One region of the Paenibacillus sp. FSL W8-0194 genome, then DNA from elsewhere that is predicted to be linked to it. Evidence: predicted binding sites of a transcription regulator. Region 1 holds the regulator's gene; the other holds the start of a gene.

Region 1 (16,250 bases):
TGGCTCATGCCGCCTTCGCCGATCTTGCGTATGATCTCGTATCTCCCCCCAATCGAATGGCCGGCATGCAGCTTGGAAGGATGATTCATGCGTGTCCCTCTCTTTCAAGACAAAAAAAGGGAAAGCCTCCCCGGCAAAGACGCTTACGATCAGTCGTAAGGCTTTGCTCAGGGATGCTTTCCCTTTAATTATCGTATGGTGAATTTGGTATCATTATAGAGCAATGGCAATATCTGTGTAAAGTACTATTTTTATATTCGTTATCTTCATGTACCCATCACCTTGTTTTATTCCGTTAATATTTAATCATGTATAAGGTGATTTCGTCCCGGTTGTGGAACAGCTGCTTCGCTCGCTGAATCTGCATGTTCGCGGCCTCGAAAGACGACATGACATCGTCGACAAGCGCCATAGGTTTCTTGTGCATGAGCTTGACCGTCACGACGGCCGTGCCTCCTGCCCGCAGGCTTGGAAGCAGTTCCGTAACCAGTTTGACCATTTGTTTCGGGCTCCAGCTCATATCGCAAACTAGCAGATCGAATTCGCCTTCCTGAAAATGAACTTCCGAGGCGTTTTTCTTGAAAATACGCAAGCCAGGATGATTTCGCAGCGACTCGTGCATCAAGGCAGGGTCCACCGCCGTCACCTGCAGTCCCCGCTCCAACAGGAACGAGGTCCAGCCGCCGGGAGCGGCCCCGATATCCAGAGCGGTATGAAACGACTTGAAATCGATCCCGAAGCTTTGCTCGGCCTCCAAGAGCTTGAACTTCGCCCGGGATATTTGCCCTTCCTCGCGCTGGAAGCGGACCGCGCCCCCGCTCCAGTCGGACAGGTTGTCGTTCGGTTCGGAAACCCCGACGTACAGCATCTCTCCTGCTGCAAAAACGGATATGACCCAGTCGGCGTCGCGAACGACAAATTCGGCGTTTAACCCCGTTAATTGCTCTTGGAGGCTCTCGCGAATCTCGCCGGCGCTGCCGGATACGGCGCTTTGCTCCGCTTTCCTTACCTGCAGCGAAACCGCGGCCCCATGAAGTTTGTCTTGGCGAAGCAAAAATTGAACCATTTGGGGATATGCATTGTCTTGATCCGCTCGCAGTTCAAGGTGCACCGGCTGTATGTGGCGCAAAAAAATAGGCGGGTGGGAAACGATGCTTGCGATCGCCCTGTCCGCATCTTCAAACAAGGTCACAAGAAAAACCTCGCCTGAAACCAGCATGCTGCTTTTCAGCTTGCCGAATCTCCGGCGCAGCTCCTCCTGGGCATAGGGTGCAAACCCGTGGTTGGCCGTGCATATAAACCGGGAAATTCCCGTGTTTTTTTCATCGTTTGTTGTTTGTTTATCATCCAAAACGGATTAACCTCCAGAAACCACTTTAATCCAAGGCCGGCCGCCATCCCATTCGATCCGTGCCGGAATATCGTAGGTTTGTTTTATCATTTCGTCGTTCAGAACTTCTTGTTTCGGGCCGGAGCCCGCGATTTTCCCGTCCCGGATCAAAGCGACGTGGCTGAAAAGCGGCATAATTTCCTCCACATGATGCGTCACGTACACCACGGTGATGTCCCGTTCGCCGAGACGTTCCACCTCCGCCAGCATTTTTTCGCGTTCGTACAAATCCAGCCCGGCGCAAGGCTCGTCCATGATCAGAAGCTTCGGCTCGCTCATCAAACTTCTCGCAAGCATCACCTTTTTCCGTTCCCCTTGCGACAGGGTGCCGAGCGGATGGTAGGACAACTTGCCCAAATTCATTTCTTCCAGCAGCTTCAGTGCCTTTTCTTTCACGTCTTCGGGTATTTCCTGATAGAAACGCAAAAACGCGTAAGCGCCCGTGGCCACGACCTCCCACACCGGATCGCTCAAATTGAGTTTTTCCAGCAAGCTCGGACTGATATATCCGATCTCTTTGCGGACCTCGCGCACGTCGCATTCCCCGTAAACGTTGCCGAGCACCTCGATCCGGCCGCTGCTTGGAAAAAGGTACCCCGTCAGCATCTCCAAAATGGTCGTTTTGCCGGAGCCGTTGCGCCCCAAAATAACCCAGTTTTCCCCTTTTCGAATGTTCAGGGAGACGTGGTCCAAAATCTGATTCTCTTCTCTCCGCAAAGACACATCCCGCATCGTAATCATGAAAGCACTCCCCTTATTTGAGCTAACAAGTCTCCGACCGATCCCATGGAATAGATGATTTCCGGCTTTCCGCTCCGCTCCTTGTCCGCCAAAAGCAGGGCCGGAACGCTGCGGATTTTGTACTGCTCCACAACCGTCGGCGTCATATTGACGTCGGCTTCGGCCAATAAGCCCTCCGGCAGCAAATGTTCGGCCACTTCCAGCATTCGCCGCGCCACTTTGCATGTCCCGCAAAATGGGGTGTGCAGAAACACGGCCAACGGTTCGCCTTTGCGCCACAGCTCCTCTAGAAGCTGTTTTTCGTCCAGCGGCCTCATTCCTGCTCCCCCTTGGCGGCCCGTTCCAGTACGTCCGGAGGCATGGGCCCGTTATGAAGCTTCACATGATCCGGCACCGATTGGTAGAGCAGCTCGTACATTTCCCTCTTCCCCCGCATGCTGGACGTATGCAAAAAAATCTCTTGCGGGAACAGCCGCCCTGCGATCATGCCGTGCACGACCTCTTTTCCGGACGGCTCGCCGGGTCCGAGGTCGTAGTCCAGCGACAATATGCCGACCTCGCATTCCTGCAGCAAAAGAAGGCATTCCTGCGCATTTTTCGCCAGAACAAAACCGTCGGGACATCGCCGGTAATCATCCAAAAATACATGCAGCACGGCTTCCCCTCCTTTCTCCCGTCCTTGCAAGCAACGCTTCTTATCTTTTTCCTTCCAAAAGACGGTACAGCAATTCCATTTCGTCCCCGTGCGTTCCATCCGGTCCGGGATCCGTCTCCAATACGATCGGCAACCCCTCGAATTCCGGATTCGAAATCAGCTCCGCCAAGCGATCCGCGCCGATGCGGCCCTCCCCGATCCGGGCATGGCGGTCTTTTCCCGAGCCGGAAGGGTATTTCGAATCGTTCATGTGGACGGCGGCGAGGTTTTGCCAGTAGCCAAGCTCCCTCCCCCGTTCCATCCATCTGTCCGTTTCCTCCGGAATCCACGTTCCCGATGCAAACGCATGGCAGGTATCCAAACAAAATGCGATTTTCTCCGGCTCTTCGGCCAGGTTCCTCACGTAAACCAGCTCTTCCAGCGTAATTCCCATCGCCCCGGGCTGTCCCGCCTGGTTTTCAAGCAAAATTTTGGTCTTGCCCTGCCATCCGCCAAGCGTTTCATTTAAACATTGTATTATATTTTTGTAGCCCTGTAACGGGTCGCTGCTTTTCAAATGGCCGAAATGGACGACGATCCCGACGGAGCCGCAGGCTTCGGCAATGATCAAATCGTTTTTCAGCGAAGCGACCGTAGCTTCGTATAACTCGCGGCCGCGGGTCTCGCCGATGGCGATGTTGACCGGGTACGGCGTATGGGCGATGCTCGGCATTCCCTTTTCCCGGCAAAAACGAAAGCAATCCGTCGCAGCGGATGCATCAAGTTCCTTGATGGAAAGACTGCGCGGATTTTTCGGAAAATATTGAAACGATTTGGCCCCCATGTCCCAGGCCCGCCTGGCGGCTCTCCCAAAACCGCCGCGGGTGCTGACATGGCAGCCGATCATTCGATTAGCGGTCATGCTGGCAGGACAGGCAGAAGAAGGCTTTTCTCCCCGTCAATTCGATTCGGTTCACGACCCCGCCGCAGCGCACGCAGCTTTCCCCTTCGCGGTCGTACACTTTGCACATCTTGTCATAACCTCCGGTCAACGTATCGCCGGCCATGAAGGGCGACTCCATGTAACCCCCATGTTCCAGCGCTTCAGGCAACACTTTGACGGCGGCGTCATACAAGCGTCCGATCGACTCCTCGGATAAATCCTGCAGTTTGGCCGAAGGCAGCAGCCCCGCCTCAAACGCGATTTCATCCGCATAGCAGTTGCCGATGCCCGCAATGGCATGCTGATTGACGAGCAGGCTTTTCAACGAGCCGCGCCGGCCTTTGATCAGTTCCGTAAAACGCTCCTTGTTCATCCGGCGGTCCAACAGCTCCGGCCCCAGCGGTTTGAGCGTTTCTTCGGTTTCCTTCGCGGACAGCAAGTGAAGATATCCGAGGCGAAGCCCGATAAAATAAAGCGTATTCGCCCCGAAAGAAATCTCCACTTGGGTATTCCGGTCCGGGCGGTCTTCCTCCGTCCCGTAATACAGCATGCCGCCCAGCATCAGATGCAGCAGCAAACGCCGCCCGTTGTTCATATGGAACACAAGGAATTTGCCCCTTCGTTCCACGAAAATGACGCGCAGTCCCGTTACCTCTCCGATAAATTGTTCGGCCGGGACGTTCAGCGATTTTTCCCGATGGATTACCACTCGGGTAATCGGCAGGTTGACAATATGTTCCGAAAGCAGTCTTCGGTAATTCTCCATCTCCGGCAGTTCCGGCATTCGTTCATCGATCCTTTCGTTTGCAGCATAGATGACATGATTATTTCAAAAATTCAGTAAACTTCCGTTTCATCCGGACAAATCCGTTGCATTAATTCATAAAGGTCTTTGCAAACCACATCCGGACGGACGCCGGCTCCCTCGATCAGAGCCTCCATGTTTTCCTCCGTCGTCAGTCCCGTCAAAACCAAAATCGTTTCGCATCCGGCAGCCGCCCCGGCGGCAATGTCGGTACGCAAATTATCGCCCACCACCGTCGCATCCGCAGGAGAGATCCCGAGCCTGTCCGTTGCAAAGCTCATCAGATGCCCCGCCGGTTTGCCGATGACGATCGGCTCCGTTCCGGATGCGGCCTGTATCGACGCGGATAGCGAACCTGCTCCGGGCACCAGGCCATGGTCCGACGGGAGCAGCAGATCGGGGTTGGTCAGGACGTACTTTGCCCCGCCGCGAATCCACTGCACGGCTTTGGCCAAACTTTCGTATGTAAAAAAACGGTCGATTCCTTGCACCACATATTGCGGATTCTCGTCTACGATATGTAATCCGGCATCGGACAACGCCTGGCGGAGTCCTTCTTCTCCTAGCATAGCCACGGAAGCTCCCGGAGATTCTCCGGCGATGTATTCGGCCGCGGCAAGCGACGAAGTGCACACTTCTTCCGGCCTTGCTTCGATTCCCATCTCATTCAAATGCTTCGCTACGCCTTCCGCCGTACGGGACGAGTTGTTCGTCACGAACATATAAGGGATTCGGCGTTGTTTTAACGACCGGATGAGTTCATCCGCGCCGGGAATCCGATGGTTGCCGTGGTAAAGCGTTCCGTCAAGATCTATCAACAGACCTTTGGTCTTTTTGTTTTGGGGCATGTCAGCTTCCTCTTTTCTTGTGTAAACCTGGGTAATCGAAGATGGCATTTCTTCGCTTCGACAGTTCTATTTTAAAAAAATTGGAGGAATGCCGCAACTTATCAGGACCGCAGCCTCCCACGCCGCGACGCATTAGACATTTTTTCTATGAGGTTCGCCAAAGAACGGCTCATGGGCCGCCTCTTCGATGGCTGGTGCTGGTGCCTTATGTCATTTCCTGCGCTTTCCCGGAAAATAATCCATTTCCCCGGGCAATTCCAAAAAGAAAAGAGCTCCGTACGGAGCCTTTCTGGAAACCGGAAATCGCGTCCTTGCTTCATTCATGCCTGTGCACGGGGAACAACATCAGCTCTTCGGCAAGCAGCGTTTTGGGAAATACCGACTGCGCTTCTTCGAGCAGCGGCTTTAAATGTTCCATGTCCTTATACCGCGAGCTGAAGTGGGTCAAAATCAGTTCTTTGGCCCCGGCGGCGGCCGCAGCCTCGGCTGCCTGAACGGACGTGCTGTGATGGTAATTGTGCGCCGATTCCTTCAGATCGTCCATGAACGTCGCTTCGTGCACGAGCAAATCCGCATCGCGGGCGAGCTTCAAAACGTTTCCGCAAGGACGGGTATCGCCCAAAATCGTGACGACCCGCCCTTTTTTCGGAGCTCCCAGCACTTCTCCGGGATGCAGCGTCGTTCCATTTCCCAGGTCGATGCTCTCCCCTCTTTTCAACCGCCCGTATGCCGGTCCGGGTTTTAACCCGTATTCGGCAAGCCGCTGCAAATCGAGGCTCCCCGGTTTGTCTTTTTCCGCGATGCGGTATCCGTAACTGTCGATCCGGTGATCGAGCAGCAGCGATTCGACGACGATGTCCTCGTCTTCGTAGACCGTTCCCCCGGTATGTTCAACGACCTCAAGCTCATATTCGATCCGGGATTGGCTGAGCGTCAGGCTGACGTCGATATACTGTTTGATGCCCGGCGGGCCGTACACGTGCAGTTTCGTCGTGCCGCCTTGATAAGCCCGGCTGGACAGCAATCCCGGAAGGCCGAAAATATGGTCACCATGCAAATGCGTGATGAAAATTTTCTCCAATTTGCTGAGCTTTAACGAAGATCGCAGGATCTGATGCTGCGTCGCCTCCCCGCAATCGAACAGCCAAAACGAGCGGCGCTCCTCGAACATGCGCAAAGCCATCGACGTTACGTTCCGCTGCAGCGAGGGCACTCCCGCATTGGTCCCCAAAAATTCAAGTTCCATAACAAGCAACCTTCTTTCTGTAATGTCAGCAAAAAAGCGGCCGCCCTTGACAAGCAAACGGCCGCTTCAGCGAAACAAGCTTGCAAAGCTTGGCATGGCGGCAAAAAAACCTCCCGAAAAGGAGGATTTTTTCGCTCGCATCATCCGTTAGGATGAGTACATCATTTTGCCTTGTCGACATTAAAGTAACGCGCTTCCGGATGCGCAAACACCATCGCCGATACCGACGCCTCCGGCTCCATCATGAACCCTTCCGTCAGATGCACGCCGATATCTTCCGGCTTCATCAGCTTGAACAGCGGCCCCTGATCCTCGAGATCCGGGCAGGCGGGATAACCGAACGAAACGCGGATCCCTTGATAACGCGCCCCGTGGCGCTGCTTCATCGTCATATCCGCCGGGTCCGGGAATCCCCAAGAGTCGCGCATGATGTGGTGCACGCGTTCGGCAAGCGCTTCGGCGGTTTCGAGCGCCACCGACTGCAGGGCATGGGAGCGCAGATAGTCCCCTTTGTCCTTCCATTCCGACGACAGCTTCGATATGCCTTGACCGGCCGTGACCACCAAAAATCCGACATAGTCCATCTGCCCGCTGTCTTGGGATTTCAGGAAATCCGCAAGGCAAAGGAACGGCGGCACGTTTTGGCGCGGAAAAGTGAACGTATGCAGCACTTTGGACATGTCTTCGGGGTCGTAAATGACGATATCGTTGCCCCGGGATTGCGCAGGGAAAAAGCGATACATCGCATGCGCTTGAATGATCCCCTCGGAGGCCGCCTCTTCCAGCAGGCTGTCGACGGTCGCTTTCAATTCCACGGCCTTTTCGTTGCCTTCGGCCAAAAGCTGTTCCACCTGGCCGCGCAGTCCCAAATGATGTCCCAAAAGCATCTGCATGTTCATGTACGGCACGATATGGGTAATCGGATAATTCCGGATGATGTGACGCTCCAAATCCGGCGGGATAAACACCGGAACATCGGTCGATACGCTGGACTTTGCCGCTCGCGTAATCTCCGGCAAAACCTGCGGCTTCTCCGTTTCGGCCTTGAGCGCTTCCAGCTCGGCCTCCATTTCCGCCCGCATCGCTTCGCGCTGTACCGGATCCATCAGCTTGTTGGCCAGATCGAGCCCGTCCATCGCGTCCTTGGCATACACGACAAGCCCGTTGTATTCCGGACGGATCCGCGTTTTTGTGAATTTCCGCGTCAACGCGGCACCGCCGACCATAATCGGAACGTCTACGCCCGCATTTCTCAAGTCTTGCGCGGTCACGACCATTTGCTGTGCCGACTTGACCAGCAGGCCGGACAAACCGATCAAATCGGCCTTTTCCCTGCGGTAAGCCTCGATAATGGTTTCCGGTGCTACTTTTATGCCCAGATTGACGATCTCGTAACCGTTATTGGAAAGGATGATTTCCACCAGATTTTTCCCGATGTCATGCACATCGCCTTTGACGGTGGCGAGCAGCATTTTGCCTTTGACCGAGGTTTCGTTTTTTTCCATGAATTGTTCCAGGTACGACACGGACGCTTTCATGACTTCCGCGCTTTGCAGCACTTCCGCGACGATCAGTTCATTGTTGTTGAACAGCCTTCCGACTTCCGCCATGCCGTCCATCAAAGGCCCGTTGATGATTTCCAGCGCGCCGTATTTTTGCAATGCCGCATCCAGATCCGGGATCAGCCCTTCCTTGGAGCCTTCCACCACGTAAGAAGCAAGCCTCTCTTCCAGCGTCAGGTTGGACAGTTTTTCTTTTTTCTCGACCTTTTTGTTCCGGAATGCGGCGACAAACGCGGCAAGCGTCTCGTCGTTCGTGTCGTAAATCAACGCCTCCGCCAGCTTGCGTTCCTCCTCCGGAATCGAAGCGTAGCGCTCCAGCTTTTCGGTATTGACGATCGCGTAATCAAGTCCCGCTTTCGTGCATTCGTACAGGAATACCGAATTCAGCACCTCGCGCCCGGCCTCGGGCAGGCCGAAGGATACGTTGCTGATGCCGAGGATGGTATGGCATTCCGGCATGGCTTGTTTGATCAAACGGATGCCTTCGATCGTTTCCCTGGCGGAGCCGATATATTGCTCGTCCCCCGTGCCGACCGGAAAGACAAGCGTATCGAAAATGATGTCCTCCGGGGCAAGCTTGTATTTATTCACGAGAAGATCATAGGATCTTTGGGCGACTTTAAGCTTGTCGTCGCGATGTATCGCTTGTCCGCTTTCGTCAATGGTGCCGACGACGACGGCCGCGCCGTATTTATGGATCAGCGGCGTCACCTTTTCGAATTTTTCTTCACCATCTTCAAGGTTAATGGAGTTAATGATCGATTTGCCCTGCGAATATTTCAAGGCAAGGTCGATGACCTCGGCATCGGTCGTATCGATCATCAGCGGCACTTTGACCTTCTTCACGACCAGCTCCAGGAATTTTTTCATGTCGATCGCTTCGTCGCGGTCCGGGTCCTGCACGCATACGTCGATGACATGCGCCCCGTTTTTCACTTGCGCGCGGGCGATTTCTGACGCTTCTTCGAACTTGCCCTCGACGATCAGCCGCTTGAATTTGCGCGAGCCGAGTACGTTGGTTCTTTCCCCTACCATGTAAGGGCGGTTATCCTGTTCGATGTAGACCGGTTCGATGCCGGAAATCGCTGGGGCATGGGTCCCCGCAAGCGGCCGCGGCTCGTACTTGCCCATCGCTTCGGACATGGCGCGGATATGCTCCGGCGTCGTGCCGCAGCATCCGCCGGCGATGTTTAACCAGCCGTTTTTCGCGAAGTCTTCCATTTTGCGCGCCAAAGAATCCGGGGATTCATGATAGTTCCCGTTTTCGTCCGGCAGCCCGGCGTTCGGATAGCAGCTGATCGCCGTTTTGGCCATGGAGGACAAAGAGCGGATATGATCCCGCATAAATTCCGGGCCTGTGGCACAGTTAAGCCCGACGGATATCGGGTTTAAATGTTCAAGCGAAATATAAAAGGCTTCGATGTTCTGCCCCGCCAGCGTCGTGCCCATCGGTTCGATCGTGCCTGAAATCATCACCGGCAGCGTCGTGCCGCTGCTTTCAAACGCTTGGCGGATACCGATGCTTCCGGCTTTCACGTTCAGCGTATCCTGGCTCGTTTCAAGAAGCAGCGCGTCAACGCGGCCCTCGATTAAAGCCAGTGCCTGCTCTTTGTAGCTGGCGACCAGCTCGTCGAACGTCACGCCGCCCGTAACCGACAATGTTTTGGTCGTCGGTCCCATGGCTCCGACCACGTATCTGGGCTTGTCCGGCGTGCTGAATTTATCCGCCGCCCGGCGGGCGATTTCCGCCGCCTTTACATTGATTTCGCTTGCTTTCTCCGGTATATCGTATTCCGCCAGCACAACGGACGTTGCGCCGAAGGTATTGGTTTCGATTAAATCGGCCCCTGCTTCCAGATATTTTTCATGGATCTCTTCGATGACGTCCGGACGCGTCAGCACAAGCATCTCGTTACAGCCTTCGAGTTCTTCTCCTCCAAAATCCTGGGGACCGAGCTGGACCTGCTGGATCATCGTGCCCATGGCACCGTCGAGTATTAATATTCGGTCTTTCATGATTTCCTGCAAGCTAGGTCTGTTCATGTATTTTCCCCCTCGCGAAACGTTAAATCTTAGTTTAGCAGAATACCTATATTTAGAAAAGTGCCAAAACGGCGGTACGGCGACGGCTGGAACGGAAGAAACGCATCGACAAAAAATGGCGGCTTCGTTATAATATAAATTAAACCAAGTGGAAAAGAGGGGAAAGGCAATGGCTGAAATCGTAATTCGTAATACGAATGAAAGAATCACCGGTGACGATAATGTTCGTGAATTCTTAAACAAACAAAACGTATTGTTCGAGAAATGGGACGCTTCCAAGATGCCCGCCGAGCTTCGTAATAATTTTCAATTAACCGACGAGCAAAAAAACGAAATTTTGAAGGTGTACGACGAAGAAATCCGCGATTTGGCGGCACGCCGCGGTTACCAAATCTGGGACGTGATCACGCTGTCGGACGCGACGCCGAATCTGGAGGATCTGCTCAACAAATTCGAAGAGGTACATACCCATACGGAGGATGAAATCCGCGCCATCGTCGGCGGCAAAGGCATCTTCGTCATCAAAGGCAGCGACGATATCGGATATTTTAACGTGGAACTCGAAGCCGGCGACGTCATTTCCGTTCCCGAAAACACCAACCATTTCTTTACGCTGATGGATAACCGCCAAATCATCGCCGTACGTCTCTTCATCGAAAAAAACGGCTGGGTCGCTTATCCCGTCGAAGATCCGAGTTTCCAAAAAGCCTAAACGGAGATTGGAAGTCAGGCCTTCCTCCCGTTCATGATATACATGCAACGAACCCCGCTCCTTGTTGTCCAAGGGACGGGGTTCGTTTTTACTTTCTTATTCCGTTACTCGCTTACGGTCAAACTTTTGGTCGGCATCGTATGCTGCGGTCCGTAGGTTACATGAGAGGTGATTTTATAGGTTCCCGCGCCGTCGAACGTTTTTTCGAGCACGTATTTTCCGTCCCCCGCATTTTCGGCAGGCACTTTCTCGTGCACGCTGCTGTCGCCGTCTTTTATGATTTCGATTTCGACTTCATCCGCTTTATCCACTTTTTGATCCTTCTGCGTAACCAACACTTCAATTGAAACCTTTTCCCCGACTTTTGCCTGCTCCGGATTCAAAGTTAAATCGACCTTTAACGGTTCCATCATGCCTTCATCCATGTTCATGCCGTCATGTCCGCCGCTGCCGCCGCAGCCTGCCAAAGCAAAAACGACAAGCAAGATGATGCTTATGAAAACATATTTCTTTTTCAAATTCCTGCCACTCCCTTACGTCAATCTGCAGATATGTAGGCTTTTTGACCGCACTTCATTTATTATACATGCTTTTCAGGCTTCCAAAACGGCGGGTTGATCACAAATTGATGACAATATTAGCAATGTGCTGGGGCGATCCCGCAATAAGAACATGAAAAAAGCCTGCGCATGCGGCAGAACCGCAAACGGCAGACTTTTAATTAACATATCGCATTTAATGCTTGGCCGGTTAAACTTGCTGCTTCATAGACTCCAAAATACCGTGCAGCTCGGACAAATGCTTGATTTCATAATGCGGCTGGATGTTCGAATGATACGGCCTGCCGTTACGGTTGATCCAAACCGTCGTTAACCCGGCGGCCAGTCCGCCTTTAATGTCCGTCGAAAGTTTGTCGCCTACCATAACGGCTTCATCCGGGGTTACGCCCAGGCGGGAGAGCGCATGCTCAAAAATGGTAGGATCCGGCTTGCCTTTGCCGAAGTTGCCCGAAATGACGACTTGGTCGAAATAAGGGACCAGCTCCGGTACGCCATCCAGTTTTTCCTGCTGCAATCCCGGGCAGCCGTTCGTCAGCAACAGAAGCTTATAGTTCCCTTTCAGCTCTTGCAGCACTTGGAACGTTTCTTCATACACATGGGGGCGGGAGCGTCTTTCCATCCCGAATTGTCGGGCAAGTTCTTCGGCCAGCTGCGCGTCTTCCACACCCAGCTCGGCGAGGCCGCGGCGCCAAGATTCCTTCCGGTATTCAGGGACGATTTCGGCCATCCGTTGAAACTCGGGCTGCTTCCCTACGGTAAATTCCCCCCATAATGCTTCAAACGGGTTAATGCCGATCATGGCGGTAAAAGCATACGTGTCGTACGACTCGTACAAAGCCCGCGCCTCTTTGCGGACAGCCGCTTCAAGCGCCTCCGCGTCGACCCCGGTTTTGGCGGCGGCCGTTTCGCAGGTCGCTTGGAAGGATTCCTTCACGCTGCGCTCATCCCACAACAACGTATCGTCCAAATCAAAAAAAACGGCGGTAACTCCCATCTTCCCATCCCTCTCCCAACGTTAATCTGTACTATTGTTTTTCAAACGGAATATTAAAAGAGGCGGCAAAACGCTCAAGACGTTCTGCCATGGCTTCGGTATCGTAGCGGTTGATCAAACGGGTAAACACCCAATTGCCGCCCTTTATTTCCTTGCCCTTTTTCCCCTTCGTTCCTTTCATTTCGATCACGATCGAACCGGATCCTGCTTTGATTTTGGCGATTTGGTCCGCCGTCAAACGCCGGTCGCGATTGAACTTGATCGTGGAAAGCGTATTTTTGTCCACTTTAAGAAACGGGCGGCGCAAAAAAATCATAATCGCCAGCAAAACGTACAATCCGACCACGATCCAATTCAAGGAGGTGTTCATCGCCGCCTGCTGGCTCGTCATTCCGAGCAAAAGGTAAATGACGGCAAGCGCTACCAGCGTGATGGGAAGAACAAAGTTCCGCCCTTTGAAGACGTCGGCCGTGGCGGAGCCGTTCGAGGAATACAGCGAAGGTTTCCCCTGTTTTTTACGCTGCTTGTTTAGTTGAGCCGAGTTTTTCTGAACCATTCTTTCCCAAGATCGGGACATCGTGTTTCCCCCTTAACCATGATGTTCTGTATTTTTATTTGCGCTTTCCGTCATTGCGGTCTTCTACCCATTCGATCGAATCCAACTGGGCCCTGAAGTTCCGACGGACGTTTTGAAGATATCTCTCGCGCAATTTCGCACGTTCTTCGGTTTCTTCCTTGGTCAGGCCAGTCTCTTTGTCTTTGCGCGCAAGCTCATTAATGCGCTGAACTAAGCTGTCGATATCCATACATGACTCCTCCAATAATCAATTCATACCTAACTTTGCCATGAGAAAAAGAGCTTGTCAAGGCGTGAACCTTACCAAGCTCTTAGGCATAAAAACGAAGTCTAATATATAGGAAGAGAAAGGACATCTCCGGCTTGAATGCCGCTGGATTTCAGATGGTTCGTCTTCTTAATGATCTGAATGTATGCGCGGGTATCCATGTCCTTCGGTTTATGATCCCGGGCGATTTGCCATAACGTGTCCCCTTGGGACACAACGATTTGTTCCATTTGCACCTCGTCTTGAGGGGAACCGGCAAATACGCGTACCATGCCTGTACACCCTGCCGTCATAATTATGACGATCAGCAGAAGCTTCACCATCTGGCGCCGCGTGAACATGGCCTGGAAAGCGTGAAGCTGTTCTTTTAGTTTCCCGCCGTTGCGGTCTCCCCCGGAAATTTCATGATTATATATGCTTTGATATGTACTGTATTTTAACATGTTAACCGTTCCTCCAAACATTTGTTCTTGTATGAGAACAATATAACACGAACACATGTTTTGTTCAATAGTTTTTTCGAACAATTGTTCTCCATTAAGGAAAAATCATGTTCCCGTTTTAGAACTTGTGTTTGTACGAACGGCAGTTCTATGTTATACTTTTACCAAACGTTACTAATGGGGTTGATGGGGAATGTCGAAGATATCTAGCCGGCAGCAAGCGATATTGGAATTTATAAGAAACGAAGTCCGGGCCAAAGGTTATCCTCCTTCCGTCCGCGAGATCGGCGAAGCCGTCGGACTGGCTTCCAGCTCGACGGTGCACGGCCATCTGGACAGACTGGAGAAAAAGGGATTGATCCGCAGGGACCCAACGAAACCTCGCGCCATTGAGATTTTGGGCCAGGAAGAATCCGAAAGCAGCAACCTGTTCACGCAAACGATCGCGCGGGTTCCCGTGGTAGGTAAGGTTACGGCCGGCGTACCGATTACCGCTACGGAAAATATCGAGGATTATTTCCCTCTGCCCCAGCATTTTGTCGGGGACGAGAAAGTCTTTATGCTATCGGTCGTAGGGGACAGCATGATCGAGGCGGGCATTCACAACGGCGACTACGTCATCGTCCGCCAGCAGCAGACCGCTGATAACGGAGATATCGTCGTTGCCATGACGGACGAAGACGAAGCTACCGTAAAAACGTTCTATAAAGAAAAGGATCATATCCGTCTGCAGCCGGAGAATCCGTCTTACGAGCCGCTGCGCTTGAATCACGTGACCATTCTCGGCAAGGTCGTCGGTTTGTTCCGCGACATTCATTGATCCGTGTTGGCCTCGCCAATGGACAAGCCCTTGTTCTTCCAGGAGAACAAGGGCTTTCTATTTGGGTTAGCCGAATTTCTCCTGCTGCCACATCGTTGTGATATATCCGAGGAGGCTCTCGGCTTGATGCACGCCCGGATCCGCGTTCATCATGCATACCGCCCCTATGCCTTTCTCGGGATAAACGGTCATCATACATTGGAAACCGCTGCCCCACCCGAGCGAGGTAATCTCCAGCTTCCCGCCATGGCACTCCATGAATACGCCCAGCCCGGCCCACTTAAAACCGTTCTGCGGTGTAAACATTTCCTTTGCGGTCTTTGGGGAAATCCCCAATATCCCCTTCCCCTGCAGCGAAGCCATCAGCTCGGCGGCCAACATCGCGAGGTCCGTCGGTGTCGTCCAAAGCCCGGCAGCCGCAGCATACGGATAAATCGGATAGGGGCTGGCCAACCGGTCGCCATATCGGTTATGTCCGGCGGCAGATCCCGCGCGAATGTCGGATTCGTCCATGACGAAACGGCTGTTTTTCATCCCCAGCGGTTCAAATATCTTTCTCCGTATCAGCTTTTCGAACGGCTCCCCCGTCGCATCTTCAATCAGCAGCTGCATGACGCAAAATCCCGTATCCGAATAGATGAACCGGCTTCCCGGCTCGGCGACCAGTAAAGCAGGCTCCTGCCTATAAACCGTTAATCCTGTTAACAATTCCGCCATGGACGGAGCTTTGCGGTCCCTGGCCAACGTCGGAAAGCTTCCATCGGGATCGGAAAAGCCGGCTTGATGGCCAAGAAGCCTGCGCAGCGTGACGCGGCCGGAACGGAATTGCGGATGCTCCGGAATCTTCCACGATATCAGGCGCCGATTCGCTTCTTCATCCAATTGAAGGACGCATTCCTCTACCAGAACAAGCGCTAAAACGCTTGCCGCAAATTTGCTGATGGAACATGCGTTAAACATCGTATCCATCCGGACCGGTTCCGTCTCCCCCGCCGCAAGCTTTCCCCAGGTCTCCCGATGGCTGATCAAACCATCCTCAATGAATGCGATGCTTAACCCGGGAATTCCCTCCCTATCCATCCGTTCGCTGACGCTCATTGGATCCACTGTTTCCCTTCCCCCCCCTCCCCAACCAAAGTAACAATACATCAATTATAGAACATTTGTTCCCTTTTGGCAATAAGCAACCTAGCGAGCATCTCCTAACATCGCCCAAAACCGGACTTTCCTAGGCAAGAAACGCAAAGAACCGTGCCAGTCGAACTGGCACGGCCCAAGGCGGATATCGAGGCGCATCCTTTTTCCCTTCTACGGACAAGCTCGGTTCAGCCCGTCCTCCTCCCATCCCCGCTGCCGGTATTCCGTCGGCGTCATGTTCGTCCGCTTGCGGAAAACCTGCGTAAAGTGTTTGACGTCCTGGTAACCGACCTTTTCGGCGATGTCGATCAGCTTCAGCTGCGTATGCTTCAGCAGTTCCATCGCTTTTTCCATCCGCAGCGAAATGACGTACTCCTTGAACCCGCTTCCGGTTTTTTGCTTGAACACTTGGCTGAAGTATGCCGGGTTCAAAAAGACGACGGAGGCGACCTTTTCCAGCGTCACGTCGGTATTGTAGTTCGCACGGATATATTGGAGGGCTACTTCGACCGCCCGGTTTCCGCCCG
Region 2 (16,250 bases), 1.3 Mb from region 1:
TTGAAATGCGCTGCTCGGCCCACTGCTTGGCGTACAGCTCGTCATTAATCAGGCCTTCCCGCTCCAGCCTGTCGAGGGCTTGCTCCGTAACAGCTTGCCCGAAATCCTTCTGCCGCAACCGCTCCGCCAATTCCTTTTTCGTCCGCTGCTTCCGTTCCAAGTATTTTAGCGCCTGGACGTACGCCCGCTGCTTTTCGTTCGCCAGCACGATCTCTTCAAGCTCCTGCTTCGTAAAGATGCTGCCCTTCAGCATCCGGTATTTGATCATCGTGTCTTCATGGATGAGCAGCATGTATTCGCCGAATGAGACTTGGTATTGTCCCCTTTGCTTGGGATGCCGCTCCACCGCGGTGATGACCAAATCCACGCCGTCCGGAAAAAGGCTGATATCCGCCATATCCTGCTGCTCCTGCCGGTACGGCCGATCTTGCCGGTTCCGTATGTCTTCCTGCACGTTCGCTTCCTCCTGCCCTGTTTCGCAATCAAAGAAAAGGCGCTCTGGACGAATCGCCAGGGCGCCTTGGATTGAAGTCAAACTTTATTTATTCAAGCTCTAACAATTCCTGCTCTTCCAGCTGCTCTGCTTCCAGCTCGGTCGCTGATGGAGAAGGCACCACCGTCGTCAGATTGCTTGCTTCCCGAATCTTCTGCTCGATGGTATCGCAAATTTGCGTATTTTCCTTCAAAAACTGCTTCGCATTTTCGCGGCCTTGGCCCAGGCGCTCCCCTTCGAAGGAATACCATGCACCGCTCTTGTTGACGATATCCAATTCCGTGCCGATATCGATGATGCTTCCTTCCTTGGAAATGCCTTCACCGTACATGATGTCGATCTCCGCCTGTTTGAATGGAGGCGCCACCTTGTTCTTGACCACCTTGATCCGGGTACGGTTCCCGACCACGTCATTGCCCATCTTGATGCTTTCTACGCGGCGAACGTCGAGGCGCACCGAAGAGTAGAACTTGAGGGCTCGTCCGCCTGGAGTCGTTTCGGGGTTGCCGAACATGACGCCGACTTTCTCGCGCAACTGGTTAATAAAGATGGCAATCGTCTTCGATTTGGCGATCGCGCCGGACAGCTTGCGCAACGCCTGCGACATCAGGCGGGCCTGCAGGCCGACGTGGGAATCGCCCATCTCGCCTTCGATCTCGGCCTTAGGAACAAGCGCAGCAACCGAGTCTACGACGATAATGTCTACCGCTCCGCTGCGGACGAGCGCTTCGGCGATTTCCAGCGCTTGCTCGCCCGTATCCGGCTGGGATAACAAAAGCTCGTCAATATTTACGCCCAACTTGCTAGCGTAAAGCGGATCCAAAGCATGTTCCGCATCAATAAACGCGGCTTGTCCGCCAGCCTTTTGAACTTCGGCGATGGCATGCAAAGCCACCGTCGTTTTACCGGAAGATTCCGGACCGTATACTTCAATGACGCGGCCTCTTGGAAGTCCGCCGATACCTAATGCTATATCCAAAGCCAGGGAACCGCTGGGAACGACTTCCACCTGCATGTGGGTCGATTCGCCCAATTTCATAATGGACCCTTTACCGAATTGTTTCTCTATCTGACGAAGCGCGATTTCAAGCGCAGCACGACGATCTGACAATAAACTCACATCCTTCACCGTTTATATTGATATCATACCTTGTTTTGGAACGTTTGCCAAGCATTTTTTCGAACATACATTCGTTTTTTTTTTGTTTTCGGCCCATTTCTCCTTTCGGCTGGAAGCCGCGGCCCGGAAAAGAAAAGAACCGCAGCAAATCCTTATTTGCACGGTTCTTCCGTATGCTCGTATTATACCTCTTTTGAACGCCGAAGCACAACTGCCCTTCGAAGGGGAAGGCCTCACTTGGAAATTAATCTCAGCCAGAGCCGGTAAAGCAGCGTCTTGACCGAACGGCCCCGGACGCTCTCCCGGTTGCCGCCCAGCCGCAGTTCAAACACCTCGGTATCTTTCCCCCGCTCCGCAAGGCCGACGTATACCAGGCCGGCAGGTTTGCCTTCGGAATCGCCCGGTCCGGCAACCCCCGTGACCGACAGCCCGAAATCGCTGCCTGTGATCGTCCGCACCTGGTCGGCAAGGGCTTCCGCCACTTCGCGGCTGACCGCCCCCGGAGCCTGATCCCCTTCGAGCAGAGAACGCGGCACACCGAGAAGCTTCTCTTTCATCTCGTTGGAATAACATATGAATCCGCCGAGAAACATCGCCGAGCTGCCCGGGATCGCCGTGATGCTCTCCATCAGCAACCCGCCCGTGCAGCTTTCGGCCGCGCTGAGCGTCAACCCGCGCTCCGACATGATCTCCACGATCTTTTGTTCGATCGGCATGTCCGTGTTTGCGTATATATGCCCCGGAAGGCGCTCTTGAATTTTGGCTTCCATCGCCTCCAGCTTTTTCTCCGCCTCGGCCTCGCTTGCCGCCTTCGTTGAAATCCGCACCGAAACCTCGCCTTCCTTGGCGTAAGGGGCGATGGTCGGATCGCTCTGGGCCTGGATCAGATCAAGCAGCTTATCCTCCAGCAGCGATTCGCCGATGCCGGCAAACTTCAGCATCCTGGAATAAATCGGCATTTCATCCGTCAACGCATGCCGCTGCAGCCATGGTTTCGCCTGCCGGTCGAACATCGGCTTCATTTCTTTTGGCGGACCCGGGAGAACGATGTAAAATTTGCCGTCCTGGGCGATGGCCACTCCGACCGCCAAACCGGTTTCGTTCGGAAGCGGCGTGCTCCCTTCGATGACGAGCGCCTGGCGGCGGTTGTTTTCCGTCATGTCCCGGCCGCGGCTGACGAAAAATTCCTCCACCTGCTCCATCGCCGCAGCATCGATATGCAATTCGCGCCCCAGCACGGCTGCAAGCGCATCTTTGGTAAGGTCATCCTGGGTTGGTCCGATCCCGCCGGTCAGAAGCAGAATGTCCGCCCGCTCCGAAGCCAGCTCGATGGCATGCTGCAGACGCCCCATGTTGTCGCCGACGACCGTTTGGAAATAAACGTCGATCCCCATGGCCGCAAGCTCCCGGGATAAATACTGCGCGTTCGTATTCAAGATTTGTCCCAGCAGCAGTTCAGTTCCTACCGCGATAATTTCCGCTTTCATGCTGTCACTCCTCCTAGAAATCGGCGCATCCAAGACGCCCCGCTTAAAAAAATTTGGCACGATACGGCGAATGTGCCGTATAAAAAAGATATATCCTTCTCCGGGCAACCAGAAACAGCGGAAGTTCTTTCCGTCTGATGAAAGAAAAAGCAATAGGATTGAACCTATTGCCGTTTACGCATTGGATAGCCGAAGCAGATGTTTGTTTTTGACGAAATAATCGATACCCGAATAAATCGTGATCAACGCAGCCGCCCAAGTGGCGATCGTGTCCAGCGGAATGCCGATCAGTTCAAATGGGAAGTTGTTGATGAGCATCAGGATAATGGCAACGATTTGAACAACCGTCTTCGCTTTTCCCCATTTGCTCGCGGCTACGACCGATCCGTCCAAAAGCGCGATCTGGCGCAGCCCGGTCACCGCGAACTCGCGGCTGATGATGACGACCGCAATCCACGAATCGCATTTCCCCATCTCGACGAGGGAGATCAGCACCGCTGCCACAAGGAGTTTATCCGCCAAAGGGTCAAGCAGCTTACCCAGATTCGTAACCATGTTGTTCTTCCGCGCCAAATAACCGTCTATACCGTCCGTGCTGGCCGCCAAAACGAAAATGAATGCAGCGACAAGCTGATTCAAGGGCAGCTCGTAAGAATTCCAGACCAATGGTTTAGGATAGAAGCTGAAATCCACCAAAAGAAACACCATCATGATCGGAATCAAACAAATTCTTGCAATGGTAATACGGTTGGGCAAATTCAATGTGCACCCTCCCCGGATCAAGCAAACTTGATGAATGAATTCAAATGATCGGCACCGAGGTACCGGAAACAGCTATGTAAAAACATCCACATGCACTTCTCCCCAAGTATAATATAACGTTTTATTCCCTGTCAAAAGCCTGAGGGGAGCGCCTTTCGGGGGAACCAACCCCCGGCGCGTTGCCTGCCTGGGAAGTTATTTGAAGTTCGTGAACTGCAAATCAAGCGGAAGATCCGCCTTGCGCAAAAGCTGCATGACAGCCTGCAGATCGTCCTTGCTTTTCCCCGTCACGCGGATTTGGTCGCCTTGGATTTGGCTTTTGACCTTCAGCTTGGAATCGCGGATGAGCACGTTGATTTTTTTGGCGTTCTCCTGGTCGATTCCCTGTTTCAAGCCGATGCGCTGGCGGACCGTCCCCATCGAAGCCGGTTCAATTTTGCCGTAATCCACGTTTTTCAGGGATAGGCCCCGTTTGATCATTTTCGACTGCAAAATGTCAATGACCGACTTGAGCTTGTATTCATCGTCCGAAACGATGACGAGCGCGTCCTTTTCCAGCTTCAGGCTGCTTTTGCTGCCTTTAAAGTCAAAGCGGGTTTCGATTTCTCGTTCCGCCTGGTTGATGGCATTGTTCATTTCCTGCAAATCGAACTTGGAAACGATATCGAATGAATTTTCGGAAGCCATTGCTACACGTCCTTTCTTAAAACTTCATGTCATATTATATGAAAATGTTGCGGACAAGTCTAATGTATTTATGCGAATCTTTGCCGGGCGGCGGATAACACCCCGCCAACATCCCGCGGTCAAATACCAAAAAGACATTCCTTCCGGGGTGCGCCCGAAAGAAATGTCTCCTGCGGCTATGCCTTGTCGCGGTCAGGGACCGGTTGTCTGAACATGTTGAGAATCCCCAGCACGACCCATGCCAGTCCAAAACCCAATATGCCGTACCCCCAAGCGTTGGGAGTCAAATAGTACCCGAGGAGGCTGACAATAACGCCAATACCGGTTACGATCCAGCTGATTGCCATCGTTCCTGCACCTCTTTCATGGGAGATATGAACTTTATGCCAATAGTTCTATTGTCTCCGCGAGGATACGGGCTTATTCGTTTTGAAAGCGGTTCGGATCAATCGTTGCCGGACGCGGAATTCGAATCGCCGCCGTCCGCCGCATTGCCGCTGTCGGCGTTGCCGGTATTGCTGCCGGAAGACTGGTCTCCGGTCGTATTCACGGTGCCGGAATCCACGAGATTCAGCAATATGCGGGATACCGATTTGCCGTCGGTGACCGTCTGCCCGCCCACCGTGATCGTCGTTGCCGGCGAATAGCCGGATTTGATGTACAGGCCTGCCGAATCAAGCGTGAACGACATGGCGTCGCCGCTTTTCGTTTTGCCGAAAGAAAGCTTCTCCCCATGGATGTTTTGGCCTTTGTAGACCTCCACCCAGCTTTCGCCCGACGCTTTGATTTCGACCGTCACCGGAGTTCCGGCAGGAGCGGCCACTTTAAAGATGGTGTCCTTGCCTCTCTTCCGATCCTTTTCAACCGTGACGGCCTGATTTCCCGGAGGGGCAACCGTACCGTTGTCGGTCGTCGTGCCGCCGTTGTCCGTCGTGGCATTGCCGTTATCGGTCGACGTATTGCCGTTATCGGTCGTCGTTCCCGTCCCGTTGTCCGGCGGCGTCGTCTGCTGATTGCCTCCGGCCGTTCCTCCGCCGGTTTCGTTTTGGCCTTTCGCGGTGTTATCTTTGTTTTCACCCGCTTTGTCCTGACCGGCCGGCGGCGTCGTGGTCGTATTGGCGGCCTCGTTTTTCGATGGATCCTGCTGGTTTTGGGTCACCTTGGCCGGATCGACGCCGTTGGACTTCGGATGGGTTGCGCTGCTGGCGTACCAATAGATCACGACGATGATCAAAATCGGAAAAATCCACATCAGCGTCGTGGAAAGCCATTTGACGTTGCGCTCCGATGAACGGCTACTGCTCCGTTTCTGGATCACCGGCTCCATGACCGGTTCGGGTTCGGCCGGCGCCTCCTGCTTATGTCCCTCCAGCAGCAGATCCGGATCCAAGCCCACCGTTTCCGCGTATGTTTTAATGAAGGCCCTCACGTAAAAGCTCCCGGGCAACACCTTATAATCCCCTGCTTCGATGGCCTCCAAATATCTTTTTCTAATTTTCGTCATTTCCTGCACGTCGTCCAGACTCATTCCCTTTTGCAGTCTGGCTTCTCTCAATTGCTGTCCAAGTTCGGACATGCCATCACCTCCTCATCCAAATATAGGTTTATATGTCGTCATTATAAGAACTGGTGAATGTATCGTATATGATTTCCTCGTTCGGATTGTTGCGCAATTCAACGATAATGTCGAAATCGTCGTACGTATATTCGGATTCCTGCACAAAAACATCCGGATGCTCGATCACTTTCGTGCTTGGCATCCGCATAATGTTTTGCAGCAGATTATAATGGCGTTCGTTCGAACGGATCGTGCTGACGATGCCGTCGATGATAAACACGTTGGCCGGATTCATCTCGTCTTCGGAAAGCTGGCTTCGGACCGTCTGCCGGAGCAGCGTCGACGATACGAACGTCCACCGCTTCATGGCGCATACGCTGCCCGCGATGATCGACTCGGTTTTGCCGACGCGCGGCATGCCCCGCAGGCCGATGACCTGATTGCCGCTCCTTTTAAATAATTCACCCAAAAAATCGACGAGTAATCCGAGTTCGTCCCGGGTAAACCGAAACGTTTTGCGGTCATCGGAATCCCGGTCGATGTACCGTCCGTGCCGGACGGCGAGAATGTCGACCAATTTGGGCTCGCGCAGCGCGCAAACCGTAATGTTGTCCACTTTTTTTAGCATCGCCCCCATGAGGCGGATCTTTTCTTCGTCATCGGTTTCAAGCAGCATGCCCCGGGTTTTACCCTCCACGCCGTTGATCGTCAATATGTTTACCTCCAGCATTCCCAGCAGGGACGCGATATCCCCGAGCAGGCCCGGACGGTTTTTATGTATGCGGTATTCCATGTACCACTGTTTCGGTTGTTTCGTTTGATTCTCTTCCACCATGACACCCCATCTGAGCTTTTCCCGCACATTTCGACAAATTCAACTCAAGCCTCGGCCGCTTCCGATCATGCTGCTTCCATGCCGTAATGTCGGGTCACGTTAATGATATATAAAATGCTTGTGAAAAACAAGTTCAATACTGTAACCATTAGAGAAAAAGCCCCCTTACGGGGGCTTCTCGGTGGCAAGGATTCAGATGAGCGATGGTTTGCGTCAAAGCACCCTTCAAACCGATCAGACGTTTTTCTTCGCCAGTTTGATCATCAAGCGCGCAATCGTGCGCCGTTCCTCTTTGTTGCCGACTTCCCATAACTCTTTAAGAGCGCGGTTCGAAGAGTTTTGGGGATCAACTTTCGCATCCAGAAAATCACCGATTTCATACGCAAGGTTGGCGATCGTTTCTTCGCTCATTCCCATCTTTTCGGCTTGGATGACGCGTTCGCCCAGAAACTTTTTCCAGGTATCAAAATTTTTGATTACGGTCATTGATAAGTCCTCCCTTAGCTATGGCGCATGAGATTTAAAATCAACAGTTGTAATATAACCTCAAGAACCATTGCCTATGCAGGGAAGTACGCCATTGGCCGTTAACAGCTTCAGGTAATCCAGCCCCCGTTAGGACTGATCACTTGGCCGTTGATATAACCGGATTCCGGCAGCGCCAGGAAATAGACAAGGGACGAAATTTCATCCGGGGTGGCCAGTCGTCCTGCCGGAATTTCCTCCTCGAGCATCCGCTTCTCTTCCGGGTCCAAATGCCCCAGCATCTCCGTGTTCACCGCGCCGGGCGCGACCGCGTTGACGGTCACTCCCGAAGGCGCAAGCTCTTTGGCCAATGCCTTGGTAAACGCGTTGATGCCTCCTTTGGTCGTGGAATACAGCACTTCGCAGGAGGCCCCGGAAATGCCCCATACCGAAGACATGTTGATGATCCGCCCGTAACGCTGCGAAACCATGTGCGGCATAAACGCCTGCGTGCACAAAAACAATCCTTTCAAATTGACGGCCATGACTTCGTCCCACTGCTCCTCCGTCACGTCCGCAAGCATGCCGTAATGCGAAATGCCGGCGTTGTTGATCAAAATGTCGGGCATCAGCCCGTGGCTTTCCAGCTTATCCTTCATGCGCGAGATCTGGCCTTTGTCCCTGAGGTCCGCCGAAACCGTCAACACTTTGGCGCCGTGCTGCATGCAGCGGCGGGCAACGTCATTGGCCGCTTCATGCGAAGCGCCGTAATGGATGACGACGTTCATCCCCACCTGCGCAAACCGTTCGGCGATGGCCGCTCCGATCCCTCGGCTTGCGCCCGTGACCAGCACCGTCGTGTCGCCGAGCGCTTTGGCCAAGCTCTCCTCTCCCCGACTTTCCATTAAGGATTCACCACGATCGATACCGCCATCTGATTCCAATCCACGTGTTCCTTCAGGCGGTCGTTGACTTCCTGCAGCGTAATGGACTCATACACTTGGACGACGGAGAAAAAATCGCTGCCGCGGAACTGGTAGCGGGTAAATTCATGGGCGATGTTTTCCGGCGAATTGAGCATGCGGAGATATCCGCCGATTTTCTTTTTGCGGGCCCGTTCGAAATCCGATTCCTTAAACCCGTTTTTCAGCACGTTGTCCACTTCCTCGCGGACTCTCGCCAGCAATTTGTCCGGATCCGGCGTGTCACCGCCGACCGCGGAAAATGCATACTGAGGCGAGCTGTTGTACTCATGCGAAAAGCTGTCCGAAATGAGCTCCTCGTCATACAGCTTTTGATATAGCTCCGTGCTTGTGCCAAACAGCAAATCGAGCATCAGCTTCGTCGTCAAATCGCGGCGGAGCAGCTCGCCTCCGGTAAAGCCGACCGTCTTTTCCTTGAAGCCGAACAGGCATTTCGGCATGGATACCGCCAGTTTGGCGACGCGGCGTTTTTCCGCGACCTCCACTTTTTCCGGCTCGAAAATGCGTTCGATTTTCCCCTGCGGTTTGTAATCCTTAGCCGCCTGATTGGCCCGAACCAGCTCGAACACTTCCTTCGGATCAACGCCGCCTACGACGAACAGCAGCATGTTGCTCGGATGGTAAAAAGCATTGTAGCATGTATAAAGCGTTTCTTTCGTAATGGTGCTGATCGATTCCACCGTGCCGGCGATGTCGATATGGACCGGATGGATCTGATACATCGCTTCGATCAGGCCGAAATAGACGCGCCAGTCCGCGTTATCGAGGTACATGTTGATCTCTTGGCCGATGATGCCCTTTTCCTTCTCCACGTTTTGGTCCGTAAAATAAGGATGCTGCACGAAATTGATCAGCGTCTCGAGATTCGTCTTGACGTTTTCGGTGGCGGAAAAAAGATATACCGTCTGGTCAAAGCTTGTGAACGCGTTGGCGGATGCCCCGTTGGAAGCGAAGGTGGCAAAAATGTCCCCCTCCGGCTCCTCGAACATTTTATGCTCCAGGAAGTGGGCGATGCCGTCGGGCACGGAAACCTCTTCCTGTCCTTCCACGCGGAAATGGTTGTCGACCGAGCCGTATTTGGTCGCAAACGTGGCGTATGTTTTTTGGAATCCGGGTTTGGGCAGCACGTACACGTGAAGCCCGTTGTCCATCACTTCCTTGTACAGCGTCTCCTGCAAGTTGTCGAACTGAAGTTTTTCCACCGTTTATTCCTCCTTCTGGCCTTTCAGGAAATAGATCGTATCCAGCTCAAAGGTTTCCGCGGCCGCCTTCACGTCTTCGATCCGGATCGCTTCCACCTGCTGCAGCAGCTCGGCGCGCGACCGATCCTTGCCGGAAAATTGGCGGTTGAAATCGTAGGCGATCATCTCGAAGGCGGAATCGTCGATCTCCAGCAGAAGGTTGCGGATCATCGCTTTGGTTTGGGACATTTCCAATTCGGTGATTTTGCCTGCGCGCATATCTTCCAGCTGCATTTTAATGATCTCCAGCGCCTTTTCGTAATTTTGAATCTCGATGCCGGACTGGATGGTTCCGATGCCTTTGTGCCCGTCATAACGGGAGGACGCATAATACGCCAGGCTCTCTTTTTCCCGGACGTTCATAAACAGCTTGGAGTGCGGGTACCCGCCCAAAATCCCGTTGTACATCAGCGCGGCGGCGTATTGGTCGTCGGCGTATGTAACGGATGTGCGGAGCCCCATGTTCAGTTTGCCTTGGCTGACTTCCATTTTCTCGACGACCGTGCGGACTTCGTCGGCTTTGCGGACCGACTTCTCCTGTTTATAGGACGCCTCGGCCGCGGCGCTCAAATCGAAATGTTTGCCGATCAGCTTTTCGACCTCTTCAAGCGACGTGTCTCCCACGACATACAGATCCAAGCTGGCGTGATCCAGCCATTGGCGGTACGCATCGTAAAGGCTTTGCGGCGTAATGCCTTCCAAATCCTTGCGTTGTCCGAGCGGATGGAGACGGTAAGGCTCGTTCCGGCACATTTCTTCGATACAGCGTTCCGACGCGTACCGGATTTTGTCGTTGACGATCGCTTCCATCTTTTTCCGCACGTTTTCTTTCTCGGCCTGCACGTAGCTGCTGCGGAAACGCCCTTCTTCCAGCACGGGGCGCGTCACCACTTCCCCCAGAAAAGCGAAGGAGGCTTCCAGCAGGCTTTCCTGGCTTTTCACGAACGAATCGTTGATCGTGTCCATGCGGAACTGGACGATCTGATAATTTCCTCTTTTATATACGTCAAAACCGAAACCGGCACCGTACATTTGCTCCAGCTGTTCGCGGATTTGCCGCGTTTCCGGGTAGGAAGCGGTTCCCCGTCTCAGCACGAACGGAGTCAAGGCCGTTCCCGTTACCGTCTCCTCCGCAAGCGGGATTCCCGCGTAAAGCGAGATGGCGAACGTTTTAAAGCGTTTCGACGGCAAAACGTGAATCCGCATTCTGCCTGCGTTTCCATGTTGGAATGCTGTTTTATTCAAGGTCCAAAACTCCTTTAGCCATGAATTTGTCTGTCGATACGAATATGAATATGTTCCATTCTATACCATCCCAAAGTGAAGAAGCAACCGAAGACAAACCCTCCGGTTGCTGTTTTCTGGGCGGCAAAACGGCCTACATGCAGAAGATATGTTGTCCGATGGTTTTAACCTGCGGACGGGACCAGATCCACTTCGAGGTCGCTGTCTTCGGGTTGAAATAATACAGGCATCCCCCCGTCGGATCCCATCCGTTCAAGGCCTGCTGGACGGCTTTGCGCGCCACTTCGTTCGGTGTGAGCCAAATTTGTCCGTCGGCTACCGCCGTAAACGCGCCGGGCTGGAAGATGACACCGTGCACGGTATTCGGGAAGCTCGGAGACTTCACGCGGTTCAAAATGACCGCCGCGACCGCCACTTGCCCTTCGAAAGGTTCGCCGCGGGATTCGCCGTACACCGCGTTGGCCATGATCTTCAGGTCGTTTTCGGACAATCCCATCGTGTTGGCGGAAGCGAGAGGTTCGGATTTGTTGGCGCCGGTGTCGTTTGCGGGCGCTTGGCTCTTACCGGCAGCGGATTCGGACGGTCTCCAATCTTTCGTCGCGTTGTACAGCTTCAGCTTCGTTTTGGCGCCGACCGTGCCGTCGACCTCCATGCCGAATTCGGATTGGAACCATTTGACGGATTTTAACGTCGCCCAGCCGAACTGGCCGTCGATGTTGCCGTTATAGAAACCGAGAAATTTCAAGCGTCCCTGCAGTTCGTAAATATCCTGGCCGGAGGATCCGTATTTCAGCACCGTCGTTCCGAACGTAGGTACCGCCTCTTCGGAAACGGGTTTCGTTTTATCGGATGCGGCCCGGTCCCCCATCAGAGGCTGCGCCCCGGCAATAACCGCCGCTGACAAAAGGACCAGAAGTCCTGACATGATCCACAATTTCTTTTTTTTCATTTAGCAGCTCTACCTTTCTCTTGTGAGTTTGACTAGGATGGCTACGGTTATTATGACAAGAGCCACCATGAACTATGCACATTACAAAAGAAAGGATGTAAACCGTCAGGGCATTTACGTTCAAGCCGTTCCAACGCAAAAAAGCAGCCGGCAATACATTGGAATGTACTGCGGCCGCCAATCGGTTTTTCTTAAGGCCATTCGCGATTTCTTTTTTGGTTACGTGACGGGTTCCCCGGGTCTGTTCAAAACGTTATCCTCAAGAACCAGAAATTTGTCGCCGTATTCGCGAATAATATGCTGTTCCCCCCAAGAGCATAGGGAATCCAATATGTTTTTCAAGCTCCAGCCGTATTCGGTGAGCTCGTATTCGACTTTTGGCGGGACCTGATTATATACGATGCGGTTCACGATCCCGTCCTCCTCCAGTTCCCGGAGCTGTTGAGTCAGCATTTTTTGGGTGATGCCCGGCATGAGCCTGCGCAGATCGCTCGTACGCTTCTTGCCGTAGGTCAAATGGCATAAAATGACGCATTTCCATTTCCCCCCGATGACCTCGAGCGTTGCTTCCACGGAAATGTTGTATTTTTTCATATGGTCCTCCCTCCGTTTCGTCATGGGAACTTTTTAGTACCTATAGCACTTTGAAGTACGTACTGTTCAAAAGATCACTGCCGATTCATAATAGCATATACCGGCCGGGATGACTAGAACAGGAGTGAAAAGAATGCCGCAAGATAACAAAAAAAGCATATTTGCGCTTCTGGCTTTAGCCATCAGCGCATTTGCCATCGGAACGACTGAATTCATCAGCGTAGGCCTGCTGCCCTTGATTGCGGAGGATCTGCATATTTCGCTTACGCTGACCGGTTTGACCGTAACGTTGTATGCCCTCGGAGTCACCTTCGGCGCGCCGGTGCTGACTTCGATGACCATAAAGATGTCGCGCAAAAAGCTTTTGATCGGTATCATGCTCGTGTTTATCGCGGGCAACAGCATGGCCGCATTGGCTAACGGAATCGTCATGCTGCTGGCGGGGCGGATCATCTCCGCGTTTGCCCATGGCGTGTTCATGTCCATCGGCACGACGATTGCCGCCGACCTCGTTCCGGAAAATCGCCGCGCCAGCGCGATTGCCATCCTTTTTTCCGGCTTGACCATCGCCACCGTTACCGGCGTGCCGCTCGGGACGTTTCTCGGGCAGCAGCTGGGATGGCGGGCCGCGTTCATCTCCATCGCCGCGGTCGGCTTGGTCGCGTTGCTCGCTAACCTCGCGCTGATCCCTTCGCATCTTCGGAAGGGCGTCAAAACGCCGGTTCGCGAGCAGCTTAAGCTGTTTGCCAACGGAAGATTGCTGCTGGCTTTTCTGATTACGGCCCTGGGATACGGGGGGACTTTTGCGGTCTTCACTTATTTATCCCCTCTGCTTCACCAAATAACAGGGTTCGCGGAATCCACGACGGCGCTCATTCTGCTGGTGTACGGCATCGCCATCGCCATCGGCAACATGGTCGGCGGGAAAGCGGCCAACCGCAAGCCGTTGTCGGCGCTGCTTGTCATGTTTATTCTGCAGGCTGCGGTTCTGCTGCTGCTTACCTTTACGGCGCCGTTCAAAATCGCGGCTTTGATCACCGTCTTCCTGATGGGCCTGCTTGCATTCATGAACGTACCCGGCTTGCAGTCGTATGTGCTGACGCTTGCCGAACGGTATGTGCCGAAAGCGGTGGACGTCGCCTCGGCGATCAATATCGCCGCGTTTAACGCCGGAATCGCGCTCGGCGCTTATTTGGGCGGACGGGTAATGGATTCGCTCGGCCTTGTCCATACGGGCTGGGTCGGTGCAGTGATGGTTGCGGCCGCCGTTATTCTTACCGGATGGAGTTATATTTTGCAAAGAAAAGAAACAAGCGTTGCAACGCACAATAAAGAAAGATCAACTCGAGGAGGAACACAGGATGACATTGCATCTGCAAAGCACGACAAAGCTTGCTAACGGAGTAGACATGCCTTGGCTTGGCCTCGGCGTTTTTAAAGTGGAGGAAGGCGCGGATCTGATCGCGGCCGTAAAAGCCGCCATCAAACACGGATACCGCAGCATCGACACGGCGGCCATTTACGGGAACGAAAGCGGCGTCGGCCAAGCCATCCGCGAAGCGCTGAAAGAAAACGGCCTTGCCAGAGAAGAACTGTTCGTAACCTCCAAGGTATGGAACCAGGACCAAGGGTACGACGAAACGTTGGCAGCCTTTGACGTAAGCTTGTCCAAACTCGGTCTGGACGTGCTTGACCTGTACCTTATTCACTGGCCGGTTGCAGGCAAGTATAAAGACACGTGGAGAGCCCTGGAAAAGCTGTATAAGGACGGGCGCGTCCGGGCGATCGGCGTCAGCAACTTCCATGTTCACCACCTGCAGGATCTGCTGTCCGCCGCAGAAATCAAGCCGATGGTCGACCAGGTGGAATTCCATCCTTACCTGGCCCAAAACGAGCTGTTGGCCTTTACGAAAGAGCAGGGCATCCAGCTCGAAGCCTGGTCGCCGCTAATGCAGGGCGAACTGTTAAACCAGCCTGTGCTTCAAGAGATTGCCGCGAAGCATAACAAATCCGTCGCACAAACGATTTTGCGTTGGGACCTGCAAAAAGGCGTCGTAACGATTCCGAAATCGATCAAGGAGCATCGCATCATCGAAAATGCTTCGATTTTCGACTTTGAGCTTTCGCCTGAGGATATGGAAAAAATCGACGCCCTGAACCAAAACCGCCGGGTCGGCCCTGACCCGGACAACTTCGATTTTTAAGCCCCAAAAGGAACTATGGGTCTTACTGTATAAAAAAGAAAAAACGTGCTGCCGCGGTATGAAACCGCAGCGGCACGTTTTTTTGTTTACGGAAGACTCGCCGGCTCTTTATGAGCTGATCCGGTTTTGCTGCTGATACTGCTCCAGCGAAACGAGGACCTCGCGTGGTTTGCTTCCTTCATAAGGGCCGATAATGCCCCGGGCTTCCATGGAATCGATCAATCGGGCCGCACGCGTATACCCGACCCTCATTCTGCGCTGCAGCAGCGATACCGAAGCCTGTTTGGCCTCCAGCACGATCTGCACTGCCTGGTCGTACAGCTCGTCCAGCTCTTCGTCCGCTTCGGGCTGCGACTCATCCACTTCGGGGACGATCGATTCGTCGTATTGGGCTTCGCCTTGCTCGCGCACGTAATTGACGATCGTTTCCACTTCCTGGTCGGTCATAAAAGCGCCTTGGACGCGAATCGGTTTCGAAGACCCCATCGGCATGAACAGCATATCGCCCCGGCCCAGCAGCTTTTCCGCTCCGGCCATGTCGAGGATCGTCCGCGAATCCACCTGGGAAGAAACGCCGAAGGCAATCCGCGAAGGAATGTTGGCCTTGATGACCCCCGTGATGACGTCCACCGAAGGCCGCTGGGTGGCGATGATCAGGTGGATGCCGGCTGCGCGAGCCATTTGCGCAAGCCTTGTGATCGCTTCTTCGACGTCATGCGCCGCCACCATCATAAGGTCCGCGAGCTCGTCCACGATGACCACGATGTAAGGAAGCACGGCTGGCAGGTTGTCTTTCATCAGATTGTTGTAACCTTCGATGTTCCGGGTGCCGGATTTGGAAAACAGCTCATACCGTTTCTCCATTTCGACGACGATTTTTTTCAGGGCGAGCGAAGCCCGCTTCGGATCCGTCACCACCGGAGCCATCAAATGCGGGATGCCGTTATACACGTTCAGTTCGACCATCTTCGGATCGACCATCAGGAATTTGACCTCATCCGGTTTGGCTTTATACAAAATGCTCGTAATAATGCCGTTGATGCAGACCGATTTCCCCGAGCCGGTCGCGCCCGCGACCAGCAAATGGGGCATTTTCGCAAGATTGCCGACGATCGTCTGCCCGGAAATGTCCCTGCCGAACGCAATGGACAGCTTGGATTGGGCGTCCTGGAACACCGGCGTTTCCATGACTTCCCGCATCGTGACAAGAGATACCTCGTTATTCGGCACCTCGATGCCGATGGCCGATTTGCCCGGAATCGGCGCTTCCATCCGAATGTCCTTTGCCGCCAGCGCCAGCGCGATATCATCGGTCAGGCTGACGATCCGGCTGACCTTGACGCCGATATCCGGCTGGATTTCGTAACGCGTCACCGCCGGGCCGCGCACGACCTCAAGCACCTTGGCCCGAACGCCGAAGCTCTCAAGCGTCGCCTCCAGCTTGCGGGCCGTTTGCATATAGTCGTTCTGGTCCCCGGCTTTGCCGCCGTTATGCGGTTTGGCCAACAAACGGAACGGCGGAAGCTTGTACGGCTTCGGCGGCGGGGCGGGTGGTTTCGTCTCAAGCGGTTCTGCCGCCTCTTCACCGGCCGGCCCTTGACCAGGTTCCTCTGCGGCTTCCCCGCTC

What was found. The regulator LexA, encoded in region 1, represses DNA repair genes until DNA is damaged. The targets are predictions, from matches to a motif close to CGAACATATGTTCG.
Positions count from the first base shown of each region.
Region 2: the regulator LexA is predicted to act here: its motif matches at 1,674-1,687, upstream of recA (recombinase RecA).

Region 1 is NZ_CP150205.1:2,388,855-2,405,104, reverse strand. It holds gene MKY58_RS10750 (protein kinase) at 1-89, opposite strand, end outside; gene MKY58_RS10745 (SAM-dependent methyltransferase) at 296-1,351, opposite strand; gene MKY58_RS10740 (ATP-binding cassette domain-containing protein) at 1,358-2,131, opposite strand; gene MKY58_RS10735 (thioredoxin family protein) at 2,128-2,448, opposite strand; gene MKY58_RS10730 (cyclic-phosphate processing receiver domain-containing protein) at 2,445-2,786, opposite strand; gene MKY58_RS10725 (deoxyribonuclease IV) at 2,827-3,687, opposite strand; gene MKY58_RS10720 (DNA-formamidopyrimidine glycosylase family protein) at 3,677-4,492, opposite strand; gene MKY58_RS10715 (TIGR01457 family HAD-type hydrolase) at 4,546-5,361, opposite strand; gene rnz (ribonuclease Z) at 5,678-6,607, opposite strand; gene metH (methionine synthase) at 6,769-10,212, opposite strand; gene MKY58_RS10700 (acireductone dioxygenase) at 10,382-10,924, shown strand; gene MKY58_RS10695 (FixH family protein) at 11,029-11,442, opposite strand; gene MKY58_RS10690 (HAD family hydrolase) at 11,675-12,478, opposite strand; gene MKY58_RS10685 (hypothetical protein) at 12,510-13,055, opposite strand; gene MKY58_RS10680 (DUF896 domain-containing protein) at 13,090-13,284, opposite strand; gene MKY58_RS10675 (LysM peptidoglycan-binding domain-containing protein) at 13,386-13,766, opposite strand; gene lexA (transcriptional repressor LexA) at 13,960-14,586, shown strand; gene MKY58_RS10665 (serine hydrolase domain-containing protein) at 14,653-15,684, opposite strand; gene MKY58_RS10660 (response regulator) at 15,895-16,250, opposite strand, start outside.
Region 2 is NZ_CP150205.1:3,712,424-3,728,673, forward strand. It holds gene MKY58_RS16730 (RecX family transcriptional regulator) at 1-397, opposite strand, end outside; gene recA (recombinase RecA) at 543-1,604, opposite strand; gene MKY58_RS16740 (competence/damage-inducible protein A) at 1,847-3,100, opposite strand; gene pgsA (CDP-diacylglycerol--glycerol-3-phosphate 3-phosphatidyltransferase) at 3,275-3,862, opposite strand; gene MKY58_RS16750 (YajQ family cyclic di-GMP-binding protein) at 4,058-4,549, opposite strand; gene MKY58_RS16755 (hypothetical protein) at 4,726-4,896, opposite strand; gene MKY58_RS16760 (RodZ domain-containing protein) at 4,995-6,125, opposite strand; gene MKY58_RS16765 (DUF3388 domain-containing protein) at 6,154-6,942, opposite strand; gene MKY58_RS16770 (DUF3243 domain-containing protein) at 7,177-7,428, opposite strand; gene fabG (3-oxoacyl-ACP reductase FabG) at 7,539-8,312, opposite strand; gene MKY58_RS16780 (pitrilysin family protein) at 8,312-9,592, opposite strand; gene MKY58_RS16785 (pitrilysin family protein) at 9,596-10,876, opposite strand; gene sleB (spore cortex-lytic enzyme) at 11,010-11,825, opposite strand; gene MKY58_RS16795 (helix-turn-helix domain-containing protein) at 12,045-12,419, opposite strand; gene MKY58_RS16800 (MFS transporter) at 12,553-13,818, shown strand; gene MKY58_RS16805 (aldo/keto reductase) at 13,781-14,623, shown strand; gene MKY58_RS16810 (DNA translocase FtsK) at 14,732-16,250, opposite strand, start outside.